Regions from separate parts of the Bradyrhizobium sp. CCBAU 11357 genome, predicted to be linked through region 2. Evidence: predicted binding sites of a transcription regulator. Region 2 holds the regulator's gene; each other region holds the start of a gene.
What was found. Region 2 encodes HrcA, which represses chaperone genes, less so after heat shock. Its sites were predicted from a motif close to GTTAGCACTCNCNNNNNGNGAGTGCTAAC; they were not measured.
Positions count from the first base shown of each region.

Region 1 (4,588 bases), on a different contig from region 2:
ACCGCATGACAACAGCCGCGATCCGGATCGCCGCCTGGTGCTCGGCTACGTCTCGTCGGACTTCAACGCGCATTCGGCTGCGTTCATTTTCAAGCCCGTCCTGCAACACCATGATCGGGCCCGGTTCGAGATCGTGTGCTATTCGTGCTCGTCGAAAGTGGACGCGACGACACGCGAATTTCAAGCCATCGCCGATCGCTGGCGTGATGCCTCGCAATGGAGCGACGATCGCCTTGCCGCCCAGATTCGCGACGATCGCATCGATATCCTGATCGATCTGTCCGGCCATACCAGAGGAAACCGCCTCGGCGTATTTGCGCGCAAGCCGGCACCGATCCAGGCCCACGGCTGGGGGCACGGCACCGGCACCGGGCTGCCCACGATCGACTATCTGTTCTCGGATCCGGTCGGGATTCCCTTGGCGGTTCGGCATCTGTTTGCAGAGACGGTCGTCGACCTGCCGTGCTTCGTGACCCTGGCGCCGCTGCCGGCCGGAATTGCGCAGGGCAAGACGCCGGCGCTCTCGAACGGCTTCGTCACATTCGGTGTATTCAACCGCATCAGCAAGATCTCGGACGAGGCAGCGGCAGTCTGGTCCAGGATTCTCGAGCGGGTGCCGGGCTCGCGACTGCTGATCAAGGACGTTGCGCTCGACGATCAACTGGTCCGCGACAAGCTGCTGGCGCGATTTGCGGCGTGCCGATTGCCGGCCGAACGCATCGATCTGCTCGGGGCCACGTTGCGGGACGAGCATCTGGCATTGTTCAATCGTATCGACATTGCCCTCGATCCGTTCCCACAGAACGGCGGCGTCAGCACATGGGAAGCCCTGCAGATGGGCGTGCCCGTGGTGGCGAAGCTGGGGAGCAGCCTGCCCGGCCGCGCTGCCGGCGCCATCCTCACCGCGCTTGGCCTGCCGGACTGGGTCGCCGACAGCGAGGAGGCCTATGTCGAGATCGCCGCCAGCCGTGCGGCTGAGATTGACGAGCTCGACCAATTGCGCCGCGAACTGCCCACAACGATCAACGCCGCAGCCGCGGGCAACCCCGTCTCATATGCGCAAGCGGTGGACGCGGCCTATCGCGCGATGTGGACGCGCTATTGCAGCGGCGTCTGATTGGGAGATCTCGTAGGGTGGGCAAAGCGGAGCGTGCCCACCGCTGCCAATCGCGGAGGGTTGGTGGGCACGGCGCGCGAAGTGCGCGCCTTTGCCCACCCTACGAGACTGACCTCAGCTCAATGCAGCCGGAACACGCCGTCGACGGCGCGAAGCTCGGCCGGCTTGATCAGCTTGCAATGCGCCACCGTGACCGAATGGAGGGGACCGTCGAGCTTCTCCTGCCAGAACGCCAGGAAGTCGGTCAGCGCGGGGAATTTCGGAAACATGTCGTAGTTCTGCCAGACATAGGTCTGCAGCAGCGAGGGATGATCCGGCATCCGATAGAGAATTTGTGCCGTCGTCAGCCCGTAGCCCAGCATCTGTTTCCGGAATTCCTCGGAAACGCCCCCAACGCGCAGTCCCATGCCAAACCTCCTTTGCAGGAGCGCATTTGCGGGGGTGGCCTGTCCGTGCCCCGGGAGCCACCCGGAAACGATGCGCTCACATGAGAGAAATGTGACGCAAACTGACAACTCATCTCAAGCCCAAAAGTTTAACAAGCTGTTGAAATTCAATGCTTTAGCAGCAGAGGCGACTCCGTGCTAATACGGCGTTCCAAGCGCCTCCAAGAGGCCTGCGCGGCTGGTTAACGATGGCAATGGGTTTCTGGCAGTCCGCACTATCGGCTGCCAATTTTTCTGCTACAAACCCTTGCCTCCGCAAAATTCCTGTCCTATTTCAGCGTCGCCCGTGCTAGCACTCACGGGCAACGATTGCTAACAATCTCAAAACCTCAACCCGAGCAATTGCTTAGGAGGACTGCATGAAATTCCGTCCGCTTCACGACCGCGTCGTGGTCAAGCGCATCGACGCCGAAGAGAAGACCGCTGGCGGCATCATCATTCCCGACACTGCCAAGGAAAAGCCCTCCCAGGGCGAAGTCGTCGCCGTTGGCCCCGGTGGCCGCGACGAAGCTGGCAAGCTGATCCCGATCGACCTGAAGGTCGGCGACCGCGTGCTGTTCGGCAAGTGGTCCGGCACCGAGGTCAAGATCGACGGCCAGGACCTGCTGATCATGAAGGAGAGCGACGTGATGGGCGTTCTCGAAGTCAGCGAGTCCAAGAAGAAGGCGGCTTAAGAGCCCCTCTCCCCCTCCAGTCAAACCTATCCAAGGAAAAATCCAGATGGCAGCCAAAGAAGTCAAATTCTCGGTTGAAGCGCGCGACAAGATGCTGCGCGGCGTCGACATCCTCGCCAATGCGGTGAAGGTCACGCTCGGTCCGAAGGGCCGCAACGTCGTGCTCGACAAGTCGTTCGGCGCTCCCCGCATCACCAAGGACGGCGTCACCGTCGCCAAGGAGATCGAGCTCGACGACAAGTTCGAGAACATGGGCGCGCAGATGGTGCGCGAAGTCGCCTCCAAGTCCGCTGACGCGGCCGGCGACGGCACCACCACCGCGACCGTGCTCGCGGCCGCGATCGTGAAGGAAGGCGCCAAGTCGGTCGCCGCCGGCATGAACCCGATGGACCTCAAGCGCGGTATCGACCTCGCGGTCGAAGCCGTCGTGGCGGACCTCGAGAAGAACTCGAAGAAGGTCACCTCGAACGACGAGATCGCCCAGGTCGGCACCATCTCCGCCAACGGCGATGCCGAGATCGGCAAGTTCCTCTCCGACGCCATGAAGAAGGTCGGCAACGAGGGTGTCATCACCGTCGAGGAAGCCAAGTCGCTCGAGACCGAGCTCGACGTCGTCGAGGGCATGCAGTTCGACCGCGGCTACATCTCGCCCTACTTCGTCACCAACGCCGACAAGATGCGCGTTGAGATGGACGACGCCTACATCCTCATCAACGAGAAGAAGCTCTCCTCGCTGAACGAGCTGCTGCCGCTGCTCGAGGCCGTGGTGCAGACCGGCAAGCCGCTGGTCATCGTCGCCGAGGACGTCGAAGGCGAAGCGCTCGCGACCCTCGTCGTGAACCGCCTGCGCGGCGGCCTGAAGGTCGCGGCCGTCAAGGCTCCGGGCTTCGGCGACCGCCGCAAGGCCATGCTGCAGGACATCGCGATCCTGACCGGCGGCCAGGCGATCTCGGAAGACCTCGGCATCAAGCTCGAGAACGTCACGCTGAACATGCTCCGTCGCGCCAAGACGGTGATGATCGACAAGGAGCACACCACGATCGTCAACGGCGCCGGCAAGAAGGCCGACATCGAGGCGCGCGTGGCCCAGATCAAGGCGCAGATCGAGGAGACCACCTCGGACTACGACCGTGAGAAGCTCCAGGAGCGTCTCGCCAAGCTCGCGGGCGGTGTCGCGGTGATCCGCGTCGGCGGCGCGACCGAGGTCGAGGTGAAGGAGCGCAAGGATCGCGTTGATGACGCGATGCATGCGACCCGCGCGGCCGTGGAAGAAGGCATCGTCCCGGGCGGCGGCGTCGCCCTGCTCCGTGCCTCCGAGCAGCTCAAGGGTCTGCGCACCAAGAACGACGACCAGAAGACCGGCGTCGAGATCGTGCGCAAGGCGCTGTCGGCTCCCGCTCGCCAGATCGCCATCAACGCCGGTGAAGACGGCTCGGTGATCGTCGGCAAGATCCTGGAGAACAAGGCCTACAATTACGGCTTCGACTCCCAGACCGGCGAATATGCCGACCTCGTCAAGAAGGGCATCATCGACCCGACCAAGGTGGTCCGTACCGCGATCCAGAACGCAGCCTCGGTGGCCGCGCTCCTGATCACCACGGAAGCCATGGTCGCCGAGCTGCCCAAGAAGGGCGGCGCCGGCCCCGCGATGCCCCCGGGCGGCGGCATGGGCGGCATGGACTTCTGAGTCTGGCCGTTCAGGCAAAGTCGAGACATGCGAAACCCCGGCAGCGATGCCGGGGTTTTTGTTTGGGGCAAACTCTTCCACTCGTCATTCCGGGGCGCGCCCTCTTGGGCGCGAGCCCGGAATCCATAACCACGAAAGTCAATTGGTTATCCCCGGATAGAGATCATCCCAGTTCGGATTCTGCTCCTCGATGAGTCGCGTCTTCCAGTCGCGTCGCCATTTCTTGAGCTCCTTCTCGCGTGCGATGGCCGTTGCAGGATCGTCGTAGATCTCGAACAAGACGAGCTTGTCGACGCCGTACTTGCTCGTGAAACCGGGAACGGCTTTCGTTCTGTGCTGATACACACGGCGCACGAGGTCGTTGGTCACGCCGATGTAGAGCGTGCCGTGCTTCTTATTGGCGAGGATGTAGACATAGTAGGCCATTCCCGTCCGCCTGTGGTTATGGATTCCGGGCTCGCGCCCAAGAGGGCGCGCCCCGGAATGACGGCTGGATAGAGAGGGGCGCACCAAGCGCTTCGCGCGCCCCGCAATGACGGCCCCCTCACTCCACCTTGCCCAACCGCTCGAAGCGCGGCTCGCCGTCCTCGTCGAGCGACCAGAAAATCCGCGTCACCTTGCCGATGAGATTGTCCATCGGCACGAAGCCGAATGTCGAGAGCAT
Region 1 is NZ_LBJW01000108.1:165,264-169,851, reverse strand. It holds gene XI05_RS27585 (tetratricopeptide repeat protein) at 1-1,117, shown strand, start outside; gene XI05_RS27580 (usg protein) at 1,237-1,524, opposite strand; gene XI05_RS27575 (co-chaperone GroES) at 1,923-2,237, shown strand; gene groL (chaperonin GroEL) at 2,284-3,924, shown strand; gene XI05_RS27565 (GIY-YIG nuclease family protein) at 4,063-4,350, opposite strand; gene lepB (signal peptidase I) at 4,469-4,588, opposite strand, start outside.
Region 1: the regulator HrcA is predicted to act here: its motif matches at 1,852-1,880, upstream of XI05_RS27575 (co-chaperone GroES).

Region 2 (4,588 bases):
ATACATGCTGGTTCGGCGACAAGTCTTGGCAATGCTTGGAACGACGGCGCTGGCGACGCTGGCGCCAACCGCGCTGCTCGCGGCCGCATCGATCAAGCCGGACGATGCATCCGCGCTGCTCGTGATCGACGTGCAGAACTGCTTCCTGCCCGGCGGCAGCCTCGCGGTGAAGGAAGGCGAGCAGGTGGTGCCCGTCATCAACAAGATCTCGAAGGCATTTGCGAACGTGGTGCTGACGCAGGACTGGCACACGCCGGGCCACGTTTCGTTTGCGTCGGTTCATGCCGGCAAGAAGCCGTTCGAAACGGTCGATCTTCCCTACGGCAAGCAGGTGCTGTGGCCGGACCATTGCGTGCAGGGCACCGACGGCGCGGCGCTGTCGAAGGACCTCTCGATCCCGCACGCCGAGCTCATCATCCGCAAGGGTTTTCACAAGGACGTCGACAGCTATTCGGCCTTCCTCGAAGCCGACGGCAAGACCTCGACGGGGCTCGCCGGCTACCTGAAGGGCCGCAAAATCAAGCGCGTCTTCGTCGCTGGCCTCGCGACAGACTTCTGCGTCGCCTGGACCGCGCTCGACGCACGCAAGGCGGGCTTCGAGGTCTATGTGGTGGAAGACGCCTGCCGCGGCATCGACACGCAGGGCTCGCTGGCAAAGGCCTGGGCCGACATGGCCAAGGCCGGCGTGAAGCGGATTCAGTCTGCGGATATCGCGGTGAGCGCGTAAAGCAGCGCCGTCATTCCGGGGCGCGCGTCAGCGCGAGCCCGGAATCCATTCCACGGTTGTCTCTGCTGCTAAATGGATTCCGGGCTCGCGACTTCGTCGCGCCCCGGAATGACACAACACTTAGTTCGCCGCGCTGCTCGATTCGTTGTTGTTCGCCGCGGGCGCGGGCTTCGCACCGCCCTTGGCGACGCCGACCAGCGCCGGGCGCAGCACGCGCTCGCCGATGGTGTAGCCGTCCTGCATGATCTGCACCACGGTGCCCGACGGCACCGAGGCATCGGGCACTTCGTACATCGCCTGGTGGAAGTTCGGGTCGAACTTCTGGCCCTGCGGATCGAGCTTCTTCACGCCGTGCTTTTCCAGCGCGTTGAGCAGCGAGCGCTCGGTGAGCTCGACGCCCTCGATCAGTGCGATCAGGCCGGGATCGGCCGCGGCACGCGCTTCGGCCGGAACGGCATCGAGCGCACGCTGAAGATTGTCGGCGATATCGAGCACGTCGCGGGCGAAGCCGGTGATGCCGTAGAGGCGGGCGTCAGCGACCTCCTTGCTGGTGCGCTTGCGCAAGTTCTCCATCTCGGCCAGCGTCCGCAGCATGCGGTCGCGCGCCTCGGCGGCTTCCTTCTGCAACGTCTCGACCGCGCCGGGCTCGGGATCGTCGGGCATGATGTAGGGTTTCGACACCACGGGCTCGCCGGTCGCTGCAGTCGTGTCTTCGGGTTGCCGGTCTTGCTCGGTCATCGGCTCTGGTCTCGAACTGGTTTCAGGGATGTTGGCCCGGATATCGTGCTTAAGCCCACGAAAATCAAGCGCCCGTGATTGGCGGAAAGGCCGGTCAGCCCCCCAAGAGGCGGCTGACGATGCGGGCGGCGTAGTCCACGGTCGGGATCACGCGGGCATAATTCAGCCGCGTTGGGCCGATCACGCCGAGAACGCCGACGATATGGCCGGCGGCATCCCGATAGGGCGAGATGATGGTGGACGACCCCGACAGCGAGAACAGCTTGTTCTCACTGCCGATGAAGATCCGCACGCCTTCGGCGGTCTCGGCCCGGCCGAGCAGGTCGATCACGCCGCGCTTGGTCTCGAGATCGTCGAACAACAGCCGCACCCGCTCCAGATCCTCCAGCGCATGCAGGTCTTCGAGCAGATTGGCATGGCCGCGGACGATGAGCTGGCGGTCCTCATTCTCGCCGCCGGACCAGCTCGCGATGCCGGCCGAGATCACTTTCTGTGTCAGCTGATCGAGCTCGGCTCGGGCCTCGCCGAGTGCGGTCTCGAGCTCGAGCCGCGCCTCGGCCAGGGTGCGGCCGCGGATCCGCGCATTGAGGAAATTGCCGGCCTCGGTCAGCGCCGAGGATGGAACTCCGGGCGGCAGCGTCAGCACGCGGTTTTCGACCTGGCCGTCCTCGCCGACCAGGATGACCAGCGCTTTTTCCGGTTCCAGGCGGACGAATTCGATGTGCTTCAGCCGCGCATTGGATTTCGGCGTCAGCACAACGGCGGCGGCCCGGGTCAGGCCGGAGAGCCGCATCAAGGCCTGGTCCAGCGCCGCCTCGACCGATTGCGCCTCGCCGACGGAGGAGAGCTGGCTCTGGATCGACTGCCGCTCGGCCTCGTTGAGGTCGCCGACCTGCATCAGTGCGTCGACGAAGAAGCGCAGGCCCAGTTCCGTCGGCAGTCGGCCGGCGGAGGTGTGCGGGGCATAGATCAGGCCAAGCTGTTCCAGGTCGGCCATGACGTTGCGGACCGAGGCCGGCGACAGCGGCATGGCGATCAGGCGGGAAATGTTGCGCGAGCCGACCGGCTCACCGGTCGCGAGATAGCTTTCGACAATTTGACGAAAGATGTCGCGGGAACGCTCGTTGAGCTGGGCAAGGCCTGCGCGCGGCGCGATCAGATGGATCGGATCGTGATGGGCCACAGACGGCAACTCCTCTCAGATACTTATAATTTGTCCATCCGGGCCGCTTCTGACAAGCGTGGCGTTTGCAGGCCGACGGCCAGGGGGTGAATAAGCCCTTGCCGCCCACCCCCGCCCCACCTACAAGCACCGCGAACAGCCTTTTCCCGTGAGTTTTTGGAGATTTCCCATGCGGCCAAGCCGCCGTGCGCCCGACGAATTGCGCCCCGTGACGCTGGAGCGCGGCGTGGTCAAATATGCGGAAGGCTCGTGCCTGGTGAAATTCGGCGACACCCATGTGCTGGTCACCGCCACGCTGGAGGAGCGCCTGCCGCCGTGGCTGAAGGGCCAGGGCCGCGGCTGGGTCACCGCCGAATACGGCATGCTGCCGCGCGCGACCTCCGAACGTACCCGCCGCGAGGCCTCCGCCGGCAAGCAGAGCGGCCGAACGGTCGAGATCCAGCGGCTGATCGGCCGCTCGCTTCGCACCATCGTCGATCTCGAAGCGCTCGGCGAGCGCCAGATCACGGTCGATTGCGACGTGCTCCAGGCCGACGGCGGCACCCGCACGGCCTCGATCACCGGCGCCTGGGTCGCGCTTGCCGATTGCCTCAACTGGATGAAGGCGCGCAACATGGTGAAGACCAACGTGCTGCGCGACAACGTCGCCGCGATCTCCTGCGGCATCTACAACGGCACGCCGGTGCTCGATCTCGACTATGCCGAGGATTCGGAAGCCGAGACCGATGCCAATTTCGTCATGACCGGGGACGGCCGCATCATCGAGGTGCAGGGCACCGCGGAACGCGAGCCGTTCACGCAGGACGAGTTCCTGAAGCTGATCGCCCTGGCGCAGAAGGGCATCGCGCGCCTGGTGGACTTGCAGAAACTGGCCGTGGCGTAGTCAATAGGCCCATGCACCGCCGAATCACGGACAAGCTCGTCATCGCCACCCACAATCCCGGCAAGCTCGCCGAGATGAGGGAGCTGCTCGCGCCGTACGGGATCGAGGCGGTGTCGGCCGGCGAGCTCGGCCTGGACGAGCCCGAGGAAACCGGCAACGATTTCCGCAGCAACGCCGCGATCAAGGCGATCGCCGCAGCGCAGGCGACCAAGCTTCCCTCCTTCGCCGACGATTCCGGCATCGTGGTCGACGCGCTCGACGGCGCGCCCGGAATCTACAGCGCGCGCTGGGCCGGCCCGACCAAGGATTTCAACGCGGCGATGACTCAGATCGAGCGCCTGCTGCAGGAGCGCGGCGCCACCACGCCGGACAAGCGCAAGGCACACTTCGTCTCCGCGCTTTGCGTCGCCTGGCCCGACGATCATCTCGAAGAGGTCGAGGCGCGCGTCGACGGTACGCTGGTCTGGCCGCCGCGCGGCACCGCCGGCTTCGGTTACGATCCGATGTTCCTGCCGGACGGCTACGATCGCACTTTCGGCGAGATGGAAAGCATCGAAAAACACGGCCTGCCGCCGCTTGGCCTAGGCCTGTCGCATCGCGCCCGCGCCTTCGTGAAACTGGCGGAGATCTGCCTTGAGCCGCGCTAAGGAAGCCTTCGGCGTCTACGTGCACTGGCCGTTCTGCCTGTCGAAGTGCCCCTATTGCGACTTCAACAGCCACGTCCGCCACGCCGCGATCGACGAGGCGCGGTTTGCAGCCGCCTTCGCGCGCGAGATCGCAACGACTGCCGAGCGCGTGCCCGGCCGCGAGGTCACCTCGATCTTCCTCGGCGGCGGCACGCCCTCGCTGATGCAGCCCGCCACCGTTGGCGCGGTGTTAGATGCGATCGGCAAGCACTGGACCGTCGCCGGCGACGTCGAGGTGACGCTGGAAGCGAACCCGACCAGCGTCGAAGCCACGCGCTTTGCCGGCTATCGCATCGCCGGCGTCAACCGCGTCTCGCTCGGCGTGCAGGCGCTCGACGACGCCTCGCTGAAGGCGCTCGGCCGCATGCACA
Region 2 is NZ_LBJW01000112.1:149,905-154,492, reverse strand. It holds gene pncA (bifunctional nicotinamidase/pyrazinamidase) at 5-727, shown strand; gene grpE (nucleotide exchange factor GrpE) at 848-1,465, opposite strand; gene hrcA (heat-inducible transcriptional repressor HrcA) at 1,560-2,648, opposite strand; gene rph (ribonuclease PH) at 2,818-3,531, shown strand; gene rdgB (RdgB/HAM1 family non-canonical purine NTP pyrophosphatase) at 3,543-4,178, shown strand; gene hemW (radical SAM family heme chaperone HemW) at 4,165-4,588, shown strand, end outside.

Region 3 (4,588 bases), on a different contig from region 2:
CCTACTTCCACACCGACTTGTCGGCGTCCCAGCGCTGACCCTTCAGCTCCTTGACGAGCGCCTCGATCGAGCCGTTGTCGTCGGGCAGATCGCCTTCCTCCTCGGCCGAAGCGTCGTCCGACAGATTGAGCCTCGCCCCGCTGCCCTCGTCGGCCGTCGTCGTCGCCGGGCTGCCGATCCAGAGCATGAGCTTGTCGGTGGTGCCCGGCTTGTCGGGCGAGACCAGCGCTGCGAGCTCGATCGTGTCGGTGAGCTCGAGCGCCGGGAAATCCTGGTTCGGCCGCTTGAACACCAGCTTGAGCTTGCCGGTGGCGGGGTTGAAGTTCTGCGAGACCGGCTTTGCCTCGAGCGTCCTGCTCAGCACGTTCGCGACCGCCGTTGCCAGCTTGCCCTTGTTGATCTTGTCGCCCTCGCGCCAGTCCGCCGCGGCGAAGCGGATGGTGCGGTCCATCTCGGTCATGCCCGCCGTCCAGCCTGCGGCGGTGACGCCGGGCATCGCCTTGAATTTCGCCAGCAGCGCGCCGGCGCGCTCCGGGTCGACCGACATGGTGATGGTCTGCTCGCCCGCGCGCAGCGCGTCGCAACCGACATTGAGGCTCGCCAGCGTCACCTCGACCTCCTGGCCCTTCAGGCTCTTCAGGAAGTCGGTCGCCGCGTCGAGCTTGACCTTGACCGCGATCGCCTCCGGCGAGACGTCGGTGAAATCCTTCGGCTGCGGCGTGATGCCGTCGTCTGAGGTCTGACTGTCCAGGAATTCCTTTTCGCTGAGATCGGAATTGTCCGGCGAGGTGACCTCGGTCACCGCCTGGCCGATCGCGATCTGGCCGCGGAATTCGAACGTATCGCCGGATTGCTTGCGCATCAGCTTGACGCTGACCGGCGACTTCTCGCCGACGCTTTGCGTCGTTCCCGTCAGCGTCTGGCCCGCGACCTGGAGGTTGACGACGAAGCGATCCTTGCGGTCGGAGTTCTTCGCGATGGGGTAGCAGACGTCGAGCACCGCTGCGGTCACCGTCTTGCCCTGGCGCGTCTCCTTCAGGATCACGTCGGCATTGCCGTCCATCAGCCCGTCGATCGAGGTGAAATAGCGCGTCTCGGTTCCGCCCGGCGCGGTCGCCTTCGGCGACAGCTTCATCTGGGCGGACGCCTGCGGCGGAACGGCGAGCAGGGCCGCCAGAACGGCCGTCGAACAGACCAGAAGCGCACGCATTGATGACATCCTCGCGCAACGGGCATGATCCGGAAAAAGCGGTTTTCCGAGAGGATCATGCCCAAACAATCGAATCGGCGCGCCACCGTAGTGGGTTTTGGCCGCTGGTTGAATCGGAAAGCGAAACAGGCAGGATCGGCAAAAAAAGAAGGCCGCCCGGAGGCGGCCTTCGCAACTCTGTCACGGAACGGAGGCTTAGAAGCCGCCCATGCCGCCGCCGGGGGGCATGGCGGGCGGGGCTTCCTTCTTCGGCAGCTCGGCGACCATGGCTTCGGTGGTCACCAAGAGGCCGGCCACGGAGGAGGCGTCCTGCAGCGCGGTGCGCACCACCTTGGCGGGATCGATGATGCCCTTCTCGACCATGTCGACATAGTCCTCGTTCTGGGCGTCGAAGCCGAAGGTCTCGGACTTGTTCTCCAGGATCCTGCCGACCACGATCGAGCCTTCCACGCCGGCGTTCTCGGAGATCTGGCGGATCGGGGCTTCCAGCGCCTTCAGCACGATGTTGATGCCGGCCTGGACGTCGTCATTGGCGTTGGTGAGACGGCCGACCGCCTTCTTGGCGCGGAGCAGCGCGACGCCGCCGCCGGGGACGATGCCTTCCTGCACCGCGGCGCGGGTGGCGTTGAGCGCGTCCTCGACCCGGTCCTTCTTCTCCTTGACCTCGATCTCGGTGGCGCCGCCGACGCGGATCACCGCGACGCCGCCGGCGAGCTTGGCGAGGCGCTCCTGCAGCTTCTCGCGGTCGTAGTCCGAGGTGGTCTCCTCGATCTGGGCCTTGATCTGGCCGACGCGGGCCTCGATGTCGGGCTTCTTGCCGGCGCCGTTGACGATCGTGGTGTTCTCCTTGTCGATCACCACCTTCTTGGCGCGGCCGAGCATCTTCACCGTGACGTTCTCGAGCTTGATGCCGAGCTCCTCGGAGATCAGCTGGCCGCCGGTCAGGATCGCGATGTCCTCCAGCATGGCCTTGCGGCGGTCACCGAAGCCCGGCGCCTTGACGGCCGCGACCTTGAGGCCGCCGCGAAGGCGGTTGACGACCAGGGTGGCCAGCGCCTCGCCCTCGACGTCCTCGGCGATGATGACGAGCGGCTTGCCCGACTGCACGACGGCTTCCAGCACCGGCAGCATGGCCTGCAGGCCCGAGAGCTTCTTCTCGTGCAGGAGGATGTAGGCGTCCTCGAGCTCGGCGGTCATCTTCTCGGCGTTGGTGACGAAGTAGGGGCTGAGATAGCCGCGGTCGAACTTCATGCCCTCGACGATATCAACCTCGGTCTCGAGCGACTTGTTCTCCTCGACGGTGATGACGCCCTCGTTGCCGACCTTCTGCATCGCCTGGGCGATCATCTTGCCGATGGCGGCATCGCCGTTGGCGGAGATGGTGCCGACCTGGGCGACCTCGGAGGAGGCGGCGACCGGCTTGGCGCGCTTCTCGATGTCCTTGATGACGGCGGCCACCGCAATGTCGATGCCCCGCTTGAGGTCCATCGGGTTCATGCCGGCGGCGACGGCCTTGGCGCCTTCGCGCACGATCGCCTGGGCCAGCACGGTCGCGGTGGTGGTGCCGTCGCCGGCGAGGTCGTTGGTCTTGGAGGCGACCTCACGCACCATCTGGGCGCCCATGTTCTCGAACTTGTCCTCGAGCTCGATCTCCTTGGCGACGGTGACGCCGTCCTTGGTGATGCGGGGGGCGCCGAAGCTCTTCTCGATGACGACGTTGCGGCCCTTCGGGCCGAGCGTCACCTTGACGGCGTTGGCGAGAACGTCGACGCCGCGCAGCATGCGATCGCGCGCGTCTCCGGAAAACTTGACGTCTTTGGCAGCCATGGTCTGCAATCCCTCGTGTTACGTGATGTGTCTTGTCTAGTCGCGGCGGAACGATGGATGCCCGGATCGCCTGGATCCGGGCATGACATTCAGCGGCCGTTCAGGCGGATGGCCTTAGGCCAGCACGCCCATGATGTCCGACTCCTTCATGATCAGGAGCTCTTCGTTGTCGATCTTGACCTCGGTGCCCGACCACTTGCCGAACAGCACGCGGTCGCCGACCTTGAGGTCGATCGGGATCAGCTTGCCGGTCTCGTCGCGGCCGCCGGGACCGACGGCGACGACCTCGCCCTGGGACGGCTTTTCCTTGGCGGTGTCCGGAATGATGATGCCGCCCTTGGTCTTTTCCTCGGCGTCGATACGTTTGACCACGACACGGTCATGCAGCGGACGAAATTTGGATTTAGCCATGACGTTTCCCTTTGGAGGCTCGCTTCGGAAGTAGTGGGGTCGGTGGGGCGGCGCTTCCGTCCACCCTCTCGTCGAGGATCGAACGGCGCGCTTAGCAATCGGGCTTTCCGAGTGCTAATAGTGGGTCCGGAAATATGGCTTGGCCGCGATCCTGTCAAGCAAAGGTGGTTAAGCGGTTGTTGAGGCGGATATAGGATGGTGGCATTGGAAACTCGCTCGGGGCGCCGGCTTAGAGAACGACGTCATTGCTCCGGCAGCGATTTTGCGCTTGGCTGCTCGAGGGGTGCGGCCATGGTCTTGTTCGGGGGAATGCCATGATCAGTTCGGCTCACGCGCGCACGGTTGCCAATCTGGCGGCCGCCTCTTGTCTGGCGCTGCTGCTGGGCGCCTGCGGCGGCGGCTTCAGCCTGCCGTCCCTCACGTCGTCCTCGCCGCCCCCGGAAGCTGACACGGGGGTTGCTCCCGAAATGCCGGCCACCATCCGCGGCGACGAGATCGTCGGCCGCTGGGGCCTCGCCTCGTTCCAGAACCCGGCCGACCGCGCCCGTACCGAGAAGATGGCGCGCGAGCAATGCAAGAATCCCTATGTGATCACCGCCGGCTCCTCCGGCGGCGTGATCATGCATCTCGCCGACCAGGCGACGCCGCAGGAGCTGCGGCTGAAGGGCTCGCCGAGCGGCAAGAACTACATCGGACCGGCCGGCCCGACCCCCGGCGAGCAGGATCGCGAGATCGTCTCCTTCGACGGTCGCGTCATGATCACCCGCTTCATCGACAAGGACGCCGCCACCCGCTACGGCAACATGGTCTACGTCCGCTGCGCGCCGAGGGCGTGAGGCAGCCTTTGGCCTAACGTCTCGTCATTGCGAGCGGAATCGAAGCAATCCAGACTGCCTCCTCGGAGACAGCCTGGATTGCTTCGTCGCTTCGTTCCTCGCAATGACGAAAAAACAAAGAACGCCGGCCCCAAGGCCGGCGCTTTGCTATTTCCATATCGCCCCCGTTCAGTCGAACAGCGCGTCGATGTCGTCCTGCGAGGCGTGGCCGACGTCGCCGGCGAGCTTGGGGCCGTTGAGGAGCTTCTCGTCCTCGCTGCGGCTGTCGACCGGCGCCGGCACATGGGACTTGATCGCGTCGACG
Region 3 is NZ_LBJW01000110.1:301,239-305,826, reverse strand. It holds gene XI05_RS31670 (hypothetical protein) at 2-1,210, opposite strand; gene groL (chaperonin GroEL) at 1,406-3,037, opposite strand; gene XI05_RS31660 (co-chaperone GroES) at 3,152-3,448, opposite strand; gene XI05_RS31655 (hypothetical protein) at 3,763-4,284, shown strand; gene XI05_RS31650 (protein phosphatase CheZ) at 4,453-4,588, opposite strand, start outside.
Region 3: the regulator HrcA is predicted to act here: its motif matches at 3,539-3,567, upstream of XI05_RS31660 (co-chaperone GroES).